3 regions of the Pseudomonas sp. MYb118 genome follow, and region 1 is predicted to be linked to each of the others. Evidence: predicted binding sites of a transcription regulator. Region 1 holds the regulator's gene; each other region holds the start of a gene.
The links. The regulator FliA, encoded in region 1, starts transcription of late flagellar genes. The targets are predictions, from matches to a motif close to CTAAAGTTTNNNNNNNNNNNGCCGNTAA.
Positions count from the first base shown of each region.

Region 2: the regulator FliA is predicted to act here: its motif matches at 1,330-1,357, upstream of motA (flagellar motor stator protein MotA).
Region 3: the regulator FliA is predicted to act here: its motif matches at 1,155-1,182, upstream of ABVN20_RS07000 (methyl-accepting chemotaxis protein).

Region 1 is NZ_JBFRXN010000001.1:23,794-25,994, reverse strand. Features, by position in the region: gene ABVN20_RS00135 (protein phosphatase CheZ) at 1-304, opposite strand, end outside; gene ABVN20_RS00130 (chemotaxis response regulator CheY) at 327-698, opposite strand; gene fliA (RNA polymerase sigma factor FliA) at 866-1,606, opposite strand; gene fleN (flagellar synthesis regulator FleN) at 1,603-2,201, opposite strand, start outside.
Region 2 is NZ_JBFRXN010000002.1:2,283,069-2,285,269, reverse strand. Features, by position in the region: gene motB (flagellar motor protein MotB) at 1-406, opposite strand, end outside; gene motA (flagellar motor stator protein MotA) at 410-1,261, opposite strand; gene ABVN20_RS16330 (HDOD domain-containing protein) at 1,428-2,201, shown strand, end outside.
Region 3 is NZ_JBFRXN010000002.1:260,895-263,095, reverse strand. Features, by position in the region: gene ABVN20_RS07005 (transporter) at 1-986, opposite strand, end outside; gene ABVN20_RS07000 (methyl-accepting chemotaxis protein) at 1,263-2,201, shown strand, end outside.

The DNA.
Region 1 (2,201 bases):
GGTTGGCGGCAGCCTCTGTCAGCTTGACAACATAACCGAGGCGCTCGGTGGCATCCGTGATCTGGGACACCTCTTCGGCTTGCGGCATGTGCGGATCAATCTGGAAATTGACGATCGCGCTATGCAACTCGCGGGTGAGCTTGCCCACTTCCTGATACAGGCCACGGTCACGGGTCTGATTGAGCTCATGGATCAATTGCACCGCGTCGCCGAACTTGCCTTTTTCAAGGCTTTCGACCAGTTCGACCGCGTGTTTTTTCAGGGTCGACTCGAAGTCACCCAGTGAAGATTCTTTGTGGTCCATAGCTCCCCCGTGGCGCCGTGACTCAACCGATGCGTTCGAAAATCTTCTCGATTTTTTCTTTCAACGCCTGGGCCGTGAAGGGTTTGACCACATAGCCGTTTACACCGGCCTGGGCCGCTTCGATGATCTGCTCGCGCTTGGCTTCGGCGGTCACCATCAGCACCGGCAGGTGCTTGAGCTTTTCATCGGCGCGCACGTGGCGCAGCAGATCAATGCCGGTCATGCCAGGCATGTTCCAGTCGGTTACCAGAAAGTCGATGCTTCCGCTGTTGAGGACCGGAATGGCGGTGGTGCCATCGTCGGCCTCGACCGTGTTGGTGAACCCAAGGTCACGCAACAGGTTCTTAATGATCCGCCGCATCGTTGAGAAGTCATCAACGATGAGGATTTTCATGTTCTTGTCCAATTCGACCTCCAAGCAGTCTTAAACGCGCCCAGCACCTGGACGCGCCATTTCAATCAATTTGGCAAAGCACTCAATGACTGTCTGGAGCACAACAGATCGAGACCGGTGCGGTTCAACACCACACCAGCCACGTTCGCAGTGTCCCCACACTGCCTTCAGCGCGCTCGCCACTCCCCCAAACGCCCCCGCAAACGGGCTGCGCACTGGCTATGTAACTGGCTGACCCGAGATTCGCTGACTCCCAGGACCTCACCGATTTCCTTGAGATTCAACTCTTCGTCGTAGTACAGCGCCAACACCAGTCGCTCGCGCTCCGGCAAATTGGCAATCGCGTCCGCCAGCGCCGCCTGGAAGCGTTCATCTTCCAGATCGCGTGACGGCTCGAGATGAGCACTCGCGCCATCCTCGTGCAGACCTTCGTGTTCGCCGTCCTGCAAAAGATCGTCGAAACTGAATAACCGGCTGCCCAGGGTGTCGTTCAAAATCCCGTAATAATCATCGAGACTCAATTGGAGTTCGGCCGCAACTTCGTGATCTTTAGCGTCACGGCCGGTTTTAGCTTCAATCGAGCGAATTGCGTCGCTGACCATGCGGGTATTGCGGTGGACCGAACGTGGCGCCCAGTCCCCCTTGCGCACTTCATCGAGCATGGCGCCGCGGATGCGGATGCCCGCGTACGTCTCGAAACTCGCGCCCTTGCTGGCGTCGTATTTGGTCGACACTTCCAGCAGGCCGATCATCCCGGCCTGGATCAGGTCTTCGACCTGCACACTGGCAGGCAGACGCGCCAGCAAGTGGTAGGCAATGCGTTTGACCAGGGGCGCGTAACGCTCGATCAGCTCGTACTGCGCGTCACGCGCCGACTTCTTGTAGAGGTTGTAACCGCTGGCTGTCATAGCACCGGTCCTGCCGTTTGTTGCACGAGACGCTCGACGAAAAATTCCAGATGCCCACGCGGGTTGGCGGGCAGTGGCCAGGTATCGACCTTTTGCGCGATAGCCTTGAAGGCCAGGGAGCACTTGGAACGCGGGAAAGCTTCATACACGGCGCGTTGCTTCTGCACAGCCTTGCGCACGCTTTCGTCGTAAGGCACGGCGCCCACGTATTGTAGGGCGACGTCAAGGAAACGATCCGTGACCTTTGTCAACTTGGCGAACAGGTTGCGCCCTTCCTGCGGGCTCTGGGCCATGTTGGCCAGGACGCGGAAGCGGTTCATGCCGTAATCGCGGTTGAGCAGCTTGATCAGGGCATAGGCGTCTGTGATCGAGGTCGGCTCGTCGCAGACCACCAGCAGGACTTCCTGGGCGGCGCGGACAAAACTGACTACCGAGTCACCAATACCCGCAGCGGTGTCGATCACCAGCACATCGAGGTTGTCGCCGATATCGCTGAACGCCTGGATCAGGCCGGCATGCTGGGCCGGGCTCAGGTGCACCATGCTCTGGGTGCCGGAAGCCGCCGGAACGATACGGATACCGCCAGGCCCTTGCA
Region 2 (2,201 bases), on a different contig from region 1:
GGTTCTCTTCAACCTTGTTCTGCAACTCTTGCAGCAACAGCTCCAGGCGCTCCTTCTCCACCATCTCGGCCATGCCCTCGACCTGCTCGGCGTCGACGGTCACCTTGTCGGGCTGCGGCTGGGATTTCACCTCGGGGTTGAGGGTGTTTTCCGGGGCCAGGGTCGGCGTGCCGCCCAGGTCGATGATGTACGGCGTGCCGCTTTCGGAGAAACCGACCGGGTCCTTGAAGTAGCCGGCGATGGCGATCTTCTGCTCCGGCGTGGCGGTCGACAGCAGCCACAGCACCAGGAAGAACGCCATCATTGCCGTCGCGAAGTCCGCGAAGGCGATTTTCCAGGCGCCCCCGTGGTGCCCGCCAGCGATGCGCTTGACGCGCTTGACGATTATCGGCTGATTATTTTCCATGACTTAGCGACCGCGAACCGCTTGTTCCAGCTCAGCAAAGCTAGGACGGTGCGCCGGGTACAGCACCTTGCGCCCGAATTCCACGGCCAGCGATGGCGGCATGCCGGACGCCGAAGCCACCAGCGAGGCCTTGATCGCTTCGTACACGTTCAGTTCTTCCTTGGCATCGTGGGCCAGGGAATGGGCCAGCGGGCCGAAGAAACCGTACGCTGCGAGAATACCGAAGAAAGTACCCACCAGTGCCGCACCTACGTGCAGGCCGATGGACGCCTGGTCACCCTCGCCCAGGGACGCCATGGTCACCACGATACCCAGTACCGCCGCGACGATACCGAAACCGGGCATACCGTCGGCAATGCCGTTCACTGCATGGGATGGGTGATCGAGGTCTTCCTTGAGGCTGTAAAGTTCCATGTCGAACAGGCCTTCCAGCTCATGGGGAGCCATGTTGCCGGACGACATGATGCGCAGGTAATCGCATACGAACGCGGTCATGCGCTCATCCTTGAGTACTGACGGGTACTTGGCGAAGATCGGGCTGGCCGCCGCATCTTCGATGTCGCCTTCGATGGCCATCATGCCTTCGCGACGACTTTTGTTGAGGATCTCGTAAACCAGTCCCAGCACTTCCAGGTAGAAGGTGTGGGTGAAGCGCGAACCGAACATGCTCAGGGATTTCTTGAGCACGTGCAGAGTCGTGGGGCCAGGGTTGGCCTGCAGGAATGCACCGAGGGCCGCACCACCGATGATCAACACTTCAAAGGGTTGGATCAGGGCGGCAATCTTGCCGTGGGAGAGCACGTATCCGCCGAGCACGCTAGCGAATACGACGATGATGCCGATTATTTTAGCCATAGGTAGGAGAGCACTTACTGAGTCGGGTTCAAGGTCATATTCGGAAGTTAAAAAATCTCTTCTTCTACTTATCGGCAAAACTGCGCCAGACTATAGCCAGTTCAGGCGAAAAGCCAATTCGGCCCATTTTCGGCGTAGGTAATGCAGACGATGATCACGTCCAACCATGGCTAATGAAACCAACGTCCCAGTTCCAAAACCGACCACGCTCGAAGGCTGGGTAAAGCTTCTCGATGGCGTGCGCCTGCCTGTTCCACAGGCCAGCCACGATCGTGTTTGCAAGGCGATCGGCGATAATCGCAGCTCGTTGCGCGACATCGCCGAGTTGATGCAGGACAGCCCCGCGCTGGCCCTGAGCGTCATTCGCGAGGCCAACCGGCAGACCCATGGCAGCATGGCGGAACCGGCGGAAAACCTTGAGGTGGCGATCACCCGCCTGGGTTTGAAGCGCACCGAAGAGTTGCTGGCGCGACTGCCGGCCGTGCCGCAATCGCAGATTCCCGTGACCCTGCGCCAACTGCAATTGATCAGCCAGCACGCCACCCAACAGGCCAACGGTTTCTTCGCCGCGCGCCTGGCCCGGCTCTGGCAGGATATCCACTGGGGCAGCCTGCTGTTCCTGTCGCCGCTGTGGCCCCTGGCGTTGACCCACCCGCAATTACTCGAGGAATGGGAGCTGCGGGTTATCCACAAGGGCGAGTCAGCACGCAACGTCGAGAAACAATTGTTCGGCGTTCGGCTGCTGCGAATCGCGCAAAAACTCGTGGAAACCTGGCACCTGCCCATCTGGGTGCAGCAGGGTTACAAGCTGTTGCTCAAGGAGCAGCGCGAACTGGTGAAAGTCCTGCGCATCGCCCGTGACGTCGATCACCCGCTGCGCCAGCAGAACCGCCTGGACGATGATCCGACGCTGCGCCGCTGGCTCAATCAGCCGGCCAAT
Region 3 (2,201 bases), on a different contig from region 1:
GCAATCACGGTAAACGTCACCACCAACGCCACCAAAATCCAGAACCCCTCCGGGTCCCCCGCCAGCGGCACGCCCCCAACGTTCATGCCAAAAAAACCGGCAATGATGTTGATCGGCAACGCCAGCACCGTCACCACGGTCAGGGTGAACAGCGTGCGGTTGCTCTGTTCGTTGAGATTGGCGGCGATCTCTTCCTGCAACAGCTTGATGCGCTCGCCCAGTGCCGTGAGGTCGTTGATGATCAGCGCAAACTCCTCGGTGGATTTGCGCAACTCCTTCACGTCTTCCTTCTGCAGCCACGGCGGCGGGCGGTTGAGCAGGCGCAGCAACGAGCCCGGCTCCAGGGCCAGCAGCCGTTGCAGGCGCACCAGCACCCGGCGGTTGGTGCCCAGTTCCGCGCGGTTGGTCGACAGGCGCGAGGACAGCAATTCATCCTCGATCTGATCGACACTCTGGCTGGTCTTGCGCACGATCTGGGTCAGCACTTCGCCCTGGTCGCGCAGCAGGTGCACCAGCAACTCCAGCGGCGAGCGAAAGCTCTCGCCGGCCTTCACCGAGCTGCGCAGCTTGTCCACCGAGTGCAGCGGTTGCAGGCGCGCGCTGATGATCAGCCGGCTGCGCACGCACACCCACAACGTCGACACGTCGGAGGAAACCATGCTGCTCAAGTTGAACACCACGTCGTTGACCACCGCCAGCAATGCCGAATCGACATGCTCGATGCGCGTCGAGCGCGAGCCCTCATGCAGGGCCTCGAAAAACTCGTCGGGCAATTCCAGGTGGTTTTTCATCCAGCGCTCGCACGCGGCATGGGCGAGGTTGAGGTGCAGCCAGAGAAATTCTTCGTCGTCGTCCGACTGTTGCAGGCGCCGTAGCGCCATCGCCGAGTCGATCTCGCGACCGCGCTCGCCAGGGCGAAAACTGAAGCCGTAGAGCAGACCGAACAGGTCTGGATCGCGATGACTTTGATCGATGCTGTGGTTCATGAAGGCTCGCTGCGAGGAGGGCGCCTGTCGCGGGTTTCACAGGTTCACTTGAGCCGAATCATCGCAAGGCAAGATGACGTTTTTGTGACATGAATATGGCGCAAACGATTGCTCTACCGATGGTCGGATTTGCTTCAAGAACCGCTCTAGCACGCCGATCACGCATGGGTTAAGTTGCGCGCCTTCGCGGCGTACAGCCGCTGTCGCAGACAGGACGTCCGCACCACTTTCACGCCTCTCTGAAGCGTGCCGAATTCCTGTCATGAGAACTTTCCGATGTCTTTGCAAAAGTCCTTGAGAGCTCAAATTCTCGCCCTGCTCAGTGGCAGCCTGCTGGCGATGCTGTTGATCGCGCTGGCGTGCTTTCACTTCCTGTCCAACGGTGTGAAGAGCTATGCGAACCTGATCGAAGGCCCGCTGCACACTTCGCAATTGATCGACGAAGCCAACCTGCAATTCAAGATCCAGGTCCAGGAATGGAAAAACGTGTTGCTGCGCGGCAAGCAACCGGCGGACCTGGACAAGTACTGGAAACAATTCGAAGACCGCCAGCGCGACGTGCAAGGCATCCTCGGCGAACTGGCCGGGCAGCAGGGCATCGAGTCATCGCTGAAAACCCGCATCGAGCGTTTGCGTGAAGAACATCGCCTGCTCGGCGCTGCGTATCAGAAGGGCCGCGACGCCTACGTCGCTTCCGGTGGCGACCCGGCGGCGGGTGATGCGGCGGTCAAGGGCGTGGACCGCGCCAGCAGCGAGCAGATGAGCGCGCTGGTGGCCGAGTTGCGCAAGCTGGGTAACGAGCAGTCGGTGCTGATCAGTGCCAGTGCCAATCACACCGTGCTGCTGGGCATCATCGTCATGCTGGTTTCCGGTTTGTTGATCGGCCTGCTGAGCCTGTGGCTGGTCAACCGCAACCTGGTGGCGCCGATCCAGAAACTCATCGAATACGTGGCCCAGCTCAGCCAAGGCAAGTTCGCCGAGCGTGTCGCCAGCAACCGCCAGGATGAACTGGGCAAACTGGCCACCGCCGCCAACACCCTGCGTGATTTCCTCGCCGACACCTTCAGCCGTTTGCAGGTCAGCACCCAGGACCTGGACAGCGCCAGTGGTGAGTTGAAGTCGATTGCCGGGCTGATGGCCAGCGGCACCAACGAGCAGTTCAGCCGCACCGATCAGGTGGCCACGGCAATGAACGAAATGTCCGCCACCGCCCAG